One region of the Aminobacter sp. UC22_36 genome, then DNA from elsewhere that is predicted to be linked to it. Evidence: predicted binding sites of a transcription regulator. Region 1 holds the regulator's gene; each other region holds the start of a gene.
What was found. The regulator PhoB, encoded in region 1, activates phosphate uptake and scavenging genes when phosphate is short. The targets are predictions, from matches to a motif close to TGTCATNNANCTGTCAT.
Positions count from the first base shown of each region.

Region 2: a site for PhoB is predicted at 1,501-1,517, ahead of phnN (phosphonate metabolism protein/1,5-bisphosphokinase (PRPP-forming) PhnN). Genes of this name have one in related genera too.
Region 3: a site for PhoB is predicted at 824-840, ahead of ACHMW7_RS25325 (DUF6454 family protein). Genes of this name have one in related genera too.
Region 4: a site for PhoB is predicted at 1,398-1,414, ahead of ACHMW7_RS20915 (RNA degradosome polyphosphate kinase). Genes of this name have one in related genera too.

Region 1 is NZ_CP171996.1:965,900-968,097, reverse strand. It holds gene ACHMW7_RS07830 (ROK family protein) at 1-770, shown strand, start outside; gene phoB (phosphate regulon transcriptional regulator PhoB) at 767-1,456, opposite strand; gene phoU (phosphate signaling complex protein PhoU) at 1,560-2,198, opposite strand, start outside.
Region 2 is NZ_CP171996.1:5,189,417-5,191,614, forward strand. It holds gene ACHMW7_RS28970 (DUF1513 domain-containing protein) at 1-701, shown strand, start outside; gene phnN (phosphonate metabolism protein/1,5-bisphosphokinase (PRPP-forming) PhnN) at 714-1,343, opposite strand; gene ACHMW7_RS28980 (peptide chain release factor 3) at 1,558-2,198, opposite strand, start outside.
Region 3 is NZ_CP171996.1:4,474,132-4,476,329, reverse strand. It holds gene ACHMW7_RS25335 (Hsp33 family molecular chaperone) at 1-244, shown strand, start outside; gene apaG (Co2+/Mg2+ efflux protein ApaG) at 305-697, opposite strand; gene ACHMW7_RS25325 (DUF6454 family protein) at 888-1,820, shown strand; gene ACHMW7_RS25320 (O-succinylhomoserine sulfhydrylase) at 1,875-2,198, opposite strand, start outside.
Region 4 is NZ_CP171996.1:3,571,353-3,573,550, forward strand. It holds gene ACHMW7_RS20915 (RNA degradosome polyphosphate kinase) at 1-1,330, opposite strand, end outside; gene ACHMW7_RS20920 (zinc-finger domain-containing protein) at 1,483-1,731, shown strand; gene ACHMW7_RS20925 (FAD-dependent monooxygenase) at 1,766-2,198, shown strand, end outside.

The sequences.
Region 1 (2,198 bases):
CCGATGCCGCATCGCGCAAGCTGTTGTGGTCGCCGATCACCCAGCACGACGACATCCCCTTCGCCGATCGGCTCGAACAGGAGTTCGGCGTGCCCGTGTCGGTCGAAAACGACTGCAACATGATCGCCGAGGCGCTGCGCTGGCGCGACCCGGCCCGCTATCGCGACGATTTCATCGCCATCCTGTTGTCGCACGGCATCGGCATGGGTCTCGTCATCAAGGGCGAGCTGTTCACCGGCACCCAATCGTCCGGCGCCGAGTTCGGCCACATGATCCACCGTCCCGACGGCGCGCTCTGCCGCTGCGGCCGCCGCGGCTGCATCGAGGCCTATGCCGGCAACTACGCCATCTGGCGCAACGCCAGGCTTGGCGACGAAAACGCCGAGCCGTTGGCCGACCTGTCCGACGACGACATCAGGGCGCTTGCCGATGCGGCCCGCGACCATGACGGCCCCGAGCGGGAAGCCTTCCGCAAAGCCGGCGAAGCCATCGGCTTCGGCCTGGGTTCGATGTTTGCTTTGTTCGACCCCGCGCCGCTCGCTTTCGTCGGCGTCGGCGCCACAGCCTTCGACCTGATGGAGCCGCATGTCCGCGCCGCCATCGCCAAGACCGCCGGCGGGCTGCACTCGAAGGCGATCTCGTTCGACACCGAGCCCAACGAGGTACCGCTCAAGCGCGAGGGCGCGATGATGCGCGCCCTGCTCACTGTCGATCAGGAGATTTTTGCCGCCGGCACAGCCCCGCGCCGCGCCGAGGCCGAAATCGCTTAATCCTCGCGGATGGCGTAGCCGGCACCGCGGATGGTGCGGATCACGTCAGGCATGCGGCCATTGTTGACGGCCTTGCGCAGACGCCCGACATGCACGTCGACAGTGCGCTCGTCGATATAGATCGTCTCGCCCCAGACATTGTCGAGCAGCTGGCTGCGCGAGAACACCCGGCCCGGATGCCGCATCATGAATTCGAGCAGGCGGAACTCGGTCGGCCCGAGCTTGATCTCGCTCTTCTTGCGGTAGACGCGGTGCGACTCGCGGTCGAGCATGATGTCGCCGACCTTCAGCACCGAAGACAGCACCTCGGGCTTGGCCCGGCGCAGCAGCGCCTTGACGCGTGCCATGAACTCCGGCGTCGAAAACGGCTTGACCAGATAGTCGTCGGCGCCGGTCGAAAGCCCGCGCACACGGTCGCTCTCTTCGCCGCGCGCCGTCAGCATGATGATCGGCAGGCGTTCGGTGTCGGGCCGCATCCTGAGCCTGCGGCACAATTCGATGCCGGAAAGTGCCGGCACCATCCAGTCGAGCACCAGAAGGTCGGGCACGTTTTCCTGGAGCCTGATCTCGGCCTCGTCGCCACGGGTGACGACTTCGACCTGGTAGCCTTCGGACTCGAGGTTGTAGCGAAGCAGCACGCCCAGCGGCTCTTCATCCTCGACGACCATGATCTTGGGGGCGATCATCGGCTGTCCCCTTTCTTGGTGCATGACCCCAACCGGATCATGCACGGATTTAAAGTCCTGCAGCATCCTTGCGCATCCATCGGGACACGCATCGCCGCAGAGTTCAGGCCGGAACCGTCGTCGTGGTCTCGTCGACCTTCGGCCGGTTGAGCGGCAGCTGCGTGCCGGTCACCACGAAATAGGCGTTCTCGGCGATGTTGGTGACATGGTCGCCAATGCGCTCGAGGTTCTTGGCGCAGAACAGCAGATGCGTGCAGGCGGTGATGTTGCGCGGATCTTCCATCATATAGGTCAGCAGTTCGCGGAACACGGCGGTGTACTGGATGTCGATCTTCTGGTCGTCGGCGCGCAGGTCCTTCAGGCCCTCGGCCTTGCGCGCGACATAGAGATCGACGACGCCGCGAACCTGGCCAAGCACCAGTTGCGCCATCGCGTCGATCGAATGCGACAGGTTGCGCGGTGTCGGCGACTGGCCGACAGCACCGACACGCTTGGCGATGTTCTTGGCAAGGTCGCCGATGCGCTCGAGGTCGCCCGCCATGCGGATGGCGCCGACAACGGCGCGCAGATCCTGCGCCATCGGCTGGCGCTTGGCGATCAGCGTGATTGCCGAATTGTCGAGATCGCGCTGCTTGGCATCCATGATCGTGTCGTCGGCAACGACGTTCTGCGCCAGCGACTGGTCGGACGACAACAGCGCGCGGATGGCGCCGGCAACCATCGCGCTGGCGAGGTCGCCCAT
Region 2 (2,198 bases), 1.1 Mb from region 1:
ACGCCGCCGGCATGGTCGGCGTCTACGATGCCCGTGACGGCTTCCGCCGCCTCAGCGAATTCCCTACCCATGGCGTTGGCCCGCACGAGCTGATCCTGCTCGGCGACGGAAGCACGCTCGCCATCTGCAATGGCGGCATCGAGACCCATCCGGATTTCGGCCGCGCCAAGCTCAACATTCCGACGATGAAGCCGTCCTTCGTGCTCGTCGACCGCATTTCAGGCGATCTGCTCGAAAAGCACGAACTGCCCGAAAAGCTTCACCAGTTGTCGATCCGGCACATGGACATCGACTCCCAGGGAACGGTCTGGTTCGGCTGCCAGCACGAGGGACCGGCGACGGAAAGGCCGCTGCTTGTCGGCCGCGCCGCGCGCGGTGAGGAGCTCGCCATGCTGGAGATGCCGGAAGACATTCTCGGCGGCTTCCGCAACTACATCGGCTCGGTCGCCGCCAACCGCGACGCCGGCCTTGTCGCGGTGTCATCGCCGCAAGGCAACGCCTGGGCGATGATCGAAGCCAAGACCGGCAAGGTCGTCGCCAGGAACGACCTGGTCGAGGTCTGCGGCCTGGCGCCCGACCATGACGGCTTCCTGGCAACCACGGGTGCCGGCCTCATCGTCGAGCCCGACGGCAAGCAGACCGACGATCCCGAGCATGTCTGGGACAATCACATGCTGCGCATCGACCTGCACAATACGTAAGCTATTACTTACCTAGATAAGCCCCGACACATCAGAGAAGGCGACCGCCTTGCGCAACACGGCAAGGAAACGCTCGCCGGCGATTTCAGCCGAACCGCTGTTGTCGATGGCGACGTAGCCCGGACCGCTGAGATCGTGCGGCGCGGTACGCGCCAGCCGCGCCAGCACTTCGCCGCGAGATTCACGGCCGCGCGCGGCAAGCCGTCCGGCCAGGATTTCAGGCGATGCGGAAATTTCGACCACCGCGACATTGGCGTAGCGCTGGCGCAGCGCCGGGATGACCCCACGCGAAGTATTGGCCACAACAACGTGGCCGACCGAAATCGCATCATCAACCGACGACGGGATGCCGTAGCGCAGGCCGTGTGCTTCCCAAGACAGCGCAAAGGCGCCCGATGCTTCGGCTTCGATGAAGGCCGCGTCGGCCAGCGTGTCGTGGTCTTCGGTGGCGCCGTCGCTGGTACGCGTGATGACGCGGCGGGCGAATTCGACGTGATCCTCGTCGGTCAGGCGCTCGCGGACATAGGCAATCAGCGTGTCCTTGCCAGCACCACTGGGGCCGACGACGGCGACAAACACGCCGTTGCGGACGGGCGAGCCTACCCGGGTCAATTCACGCTCGATCAAAGCTGAAACCATCATGCGACGTCATTTCCTCCGGGCCAGAGCCCCCGCCCTGGCAGCGCCGGCCCCTTGTCTGGTGGCTCGGCGCATTGAACATCTCCAGTGCCGGCCTGTCACGCACCATGGCTTGGACCACGGGCGGGCGGCGGCACTGCGATGCCATTAGGCGATTTGCATGACGGAATGACGAAACGGAAATGGCGGAGCGGCAATTGGGCTCCGCCATTCGGGATCAGGCGACCTTGTCGCGGACCTGATAGTCCTTGATCGCGGCAAAGCGGATCATCTTCCAGCGCTCGGCCTCGTAGTTGAGCGAGAACTCGTGCTGGGCGAGGAAGACCGGGTCATTGTCGAGGTCGCGGGCGATGTCGCCGCGATGGCTTTCGATGAAGCGGTGCAGGTCGGCCTTGTCGTCGGCGTCGATCCAGCGGCAGACCGAAAAACGCGCCATCTCGAAATCGACCGGCAGCGTGTATTCGACCGACAGGCGCTCCTTGAGCACGTCGATCTGCAGCGCACCGACGACGCCGACGATGGCCGGCGAGCCGTCCTCGGGCTGGAACAGCTGGACCACGCCTTCTTCGGCCATCTGGTGCAGCGCTTCCTTGAGCTTCTTGGCCTTCATCGCGTCGCCGAGGCGGACGCGGCGCAGGATCTCAGGCGCGAAATTGGGCACGCCACGGAACAGGATGTCCTCGCCCTCGGTCAGCGTGTCGCCGATGCGCAACGTGCCGTGGTTGGGGATGCCGACGACGTCGCCGGCATAGGCTTCGTCGGCGGTGATGCGCGAACGCGCGAAGAAGAACTGCGGCGCCGACAGGCTCATCTGCTTGCCGGTGCGGACCAGCTTGGCCTTCATGCCGCGCTTGAGCT
Region 3 (2,198 bases), 1.9 Mb from region 1:
CCCGACAGTTGGCACCGAGCGGCTTCTCTACCGCCTGTTTCACGAACATGGCGCAGTCGTCTACGAGGGTGTGCGTGTTGCCGACGAATGCTCGTGCTCGAGCCAGAAGATCAAGGGTATCCTGCAGGGCTTCACGGCCGAGGAAATCACCGAGAGCGTCGAAGACGGCGTTATCCGGGTCGCTTGCGAGTTCTGCTCCAAGTCCTACGAGTTCGATCCCGCCGAGTTCGCACCGGTCCAGTAACTCCATCTGGCTACCGGAGCACGGCCTTGAAAACCGGCGCCCGGTTTTCGGGCTCATGCTCTAGTTCAGCCTGTGACGCGCGCCGGGTAGATCCAGTGAAAAGGCGGGAATGGCGATGTCGAACATCTCGCCTGCTTCGGTGCGCATGGTGTAGCGCCCGACCATGATTCCCGATGGCGTTGAGAGCGGGCAGCCCGACGCATATTGATAGCTGTCGCCTGGATTGAGTTCTGGCTGGTCGCCGACGACGCCTGGGCCCTGGACTTCCTCGACCCGGCCAGTGGCGTCGGTGATGTGCCAGTAGCGCGCCAAAAGCTGGACGAACTCGTCCGAGTTGTTTTCGATGGTGACGCGATAGCCCCAGACATAGCGGTTTTCCGAGGGCTCGGAACGCTCCTCCAGGTAAAACGGCTCGACCTCGACCGCGATGTTGCGGGTGATTGCGCGATACATATGCTGCGCTCCTTGGCCTGCACGACGACAGAGTCCGCCGCGCAGGGCGGCGGGTCAACTGGCGTTAGACGAATTCACACCAATTGTGATGAGGCTGTGGCGGATTTCACGTCAACGACGCATCGGCGTCACCCCGCTGTCATGCCACAAGGCCAGTTTCTGCGTCATCCAACGACAAGGAATCTCAGCCATGAAACGTCTCATCGCCCTTCTTTTCGCCTCGGCCTGCCTTGCCGGCACAGTTGCCCATGCGAACGATCTGGCAAGCGGCATCGAAAAGCTGACCAGGGGCACCGAGTGGCAGCTGGTCAAATCTCCCAGGCTGGAGTTCGACACCTTCCACCCCCAGGGCTTCGCGCGTGTCGGCGATGCGCTGTTCATGTCGTCCGTCGAGATCATCGAACGGACCAAGAAGTTCGAGGCACCGCAGAACGGGCTCGACCGCGACGAGGGCAAGGGTGCCGGCCATCTGTTCAAGCTCGATGCAAGCGGCAAGCTTGTCGGCCAGGTCAAGCTCGGCGACGGTGCGATCTACCATCCGGGCGGCATCGACTATGACGGTCGCTGGCTGTGGGTGCCGGTGGCTGAATACCGGCCGAACAGCAAGTCGATCATCTACCGCGTCGATCCGGAAACCCTGGAGGCGACCGAAGTCTTCCGTTTCCCCGACCACATTGGCGGTATCGTCTCCGATCCCGAAAACGGCATGCTGCACGCCGTCAGCTGGGGGTCGCGCCGCTTCTACAACTGGAAGGTCACGGAGGATCTGACGGTGCCGGATGCGGCGCTCGACCCGGAGAAGACACGCACGCTCAATCCCTCGCACTACATCGACTATCAGGATTGCGCGCTGGCCAAGCCGGGCCAGGCCGTCTGCACCGGCCTCACCGAATACCGCCCGGGTCCTGACGGGCAGGTCTTCCGCCTCGGCGGCATCGAAACAGTCGATCTCAAGGATGGCCGCCCGCTGTTTCAGATGCCGATCCAGATCTGGACGGAAAAAGGCAAGTCGATCGCCGGCAATCCGGTGCTGATCGAAAAGACCGAGACGGGCCTGCGCCTGACGGCGGCCCCGGAAGACAACGAGACCAAGCTCTACGTCTACGAAACCAAGCTGCCGTAAGACGGATTGAGGCGGGCGGCGCTCCGGCATGCGGAGCGCCGTACATCTGTAGGCTTAGCGGGCCGCCTTCAACGCATCGCCGATGTCGTTGAGCAGGTCGTCGGCGTCTTCCAGGCCGACCGACAGGCGCAGTGTGCCGTCGTCGATACCGAGTTCGGCGCGAGCCTCGTCGGTGAGGTTCTTGTGCGTCGTCGTCGCCGGATGGGTGATCAGGCTCTTCGAGTCGCCGAGATTGTTCGAGATCAGGATGATATTGAGCGCGTTTTCGAAGGCGAAGGCCGCCTTCTTGCCGCCCTTGACGTCGAAGCAGATCAAGGTCGAACCGCCCGACATCTGCTTCTTGACGATGTCGGCCTGCGGGTGGTCGGCCCGGCCCGG
Region 4 (2,198 bases), 2.6 Mb from region 1:
AACCGAACACCACCTGCACGCCGGCGCGCTCGAGATCGCGCGCCCAGCGGATGTTGGCCTCCTCGTCGAAACGCGCCTTGAGCTCGACAAGTGCCGTTACCGACTTGCCGGCCTCGGCGGCATCGACCAAAGCGCGCACGATCGGGCTGTCGTTTGAGGTGCGGTAGAGCGTCTGCTTGATCGCCACAACTTCGGGATCGATCGCGGCCTGGCGTAGGAATTGCACGACCACGTCGAACGATTCGTAGGGGTGATGGACGACGAAGTCCTTCTCTCGGATCGCCGCGAAGCAGTCACCGCGATGATCGCGGATGCGCTCAGGGAAACGTGGGTTGAAGGGCGGGAATTTCAGGTCGTCGCGCGGGATCGAGACGATCTCGGAAATCTGGTTGATCGCCAGAGGCCCGCTTAGAATGCTGACGCGATTGGCCGACACACCGAGTTCGCCGGCGACGAAATCGCGCAGGAAGGCCGGCATCTGGCTATCGAACTCGATACGGATGACCGACCCGCGCCGGCGCCGCTTCAGCGCGGTCTCGAACAGGCGAACAAGGTCTTCGGATTCTTCCTCGACCTCGATGTCGCTGTCGCGAATGATCTGGAAGGTACCCGAGCCCTTGACCTCGTAACCGGGAAACAGCTTGCCGATGAACAGGTTGACGGTCTCTTCGATCGGGATGAAGCGCACCGAGCGCTTGCGCTCGGGCAGCCTGATGTAGCGGCGCAGCGCCACAGGCAAGCGCAGCAGTGCCGTCATCTCCTCGCCGCTCTTGCGGTGGCGCAACTGCAGGGCGATCGAAAAGCCGAGATTGGGAATGAACGGGAACGGATGCGCCGGATCGATCGACAGCGGCGTCAGCACCGGAAAGATCTGCTCCATGAAGTGGTCTTCGAGCCACTTGCGTTCGTCCTTGGTAAGGTCCGTCGCCGATATGCTCTCGATACCTTCAGCCTTGAGCAGCTCCATCAGGCTCGACAGGCTCTTTTGCTGATCTTCCTGAAGCCGCTCGACTTCATGCAGCAGCTGATCGAGCTGCTGTTCCGGCGTGCGGCCGTCGGCGCTGCGGACGGTGATGCCTTCGCGCACCTGGCCGGCAAGGCCTGCGACGCGGACCATGAAGAACTCATCGAGATTGCCGGCCGAGATCGATAGGAAGCGTACGCGTTCGAGCAGCGGATGGTTCGGGTTCTGCGACTGTTCGAGCACGCGCCTGTTGAATTGCAGCCAGGAGAACTCGCGATTGACGAAGCGATCGGGGTTGCCGTCGACAGCGCCTGCCAGTGACTTGTCGTTGACGAAATCGGTATGGACCGGCTTCAACTGATTCATATGCAAACCTTCCCCACTGCCGCGTTCCGCCGCTTATCCGGCTCAACTTATCCTCTGACAGGCAATTGCGACAGTTTCATTTCAGCATCTTGCAAACCCGTCGCTTATGATACAAACGCTCTCCAATAAGGTTCCTCTGAAGGGAAAATACCATGGCCGGCGGCTCCATCCCCCACTTCCAGAACGATGCTGGACATGCCGTGATCGAGATCGGCGTCAAGGAATTCATGTGCGTGGGCGCCAACCCGCCCTTCGACCATCCGCATGTCTTCCTCGACATGGGAGCGGACGCCGAGAAGGTCTGCCCCTACTGCTCGACGCTGTATCGCTACTCGTCCAAGCTGAAGGCCACAGAGACCCAGCCGGCAGGCTGCCTCTACGTCATCGACCGCGCAGCCTGATCCCAAAGCCGCGGTCATGCAATCGCGGCCTATCATGATCGCGGGGGCCGGCATCGCCGGGCTGACCGCGGCGCTCGCCTTTGCCAGACATGGCTTTGGCGTTCGCGTCTACGAGCGTTCGCCGGTGCTCGAAGAAGTCGGCGCCGGCCTCCAGCTCTCACCCAACGCCACCCGCATCCTCGACCGCCTCGGCGTGCTCGATCTTGTCAGTGCCTCAGCGGTACGGCCGGAAGCGGTCGTCCTGCGCGACGCGGCGAAACTCGCCGAGCGCGCACGCGTGCCACTGGGTGCTGCCGCCGAACAGCGCTGGAAAGCCCCTTACCTCGTTGCTCATCGCGCCGACCTGCAGAGCGCCATGCTCGCACGCGCGACGGAAAGCCCCCTAATCGAGATCGCGACGGGTGCGACCGTCGGCGCGGTCGAAGCGCTAGCAGATTGCGTCAGGGTCTCGGTCACGCAAGACGGCA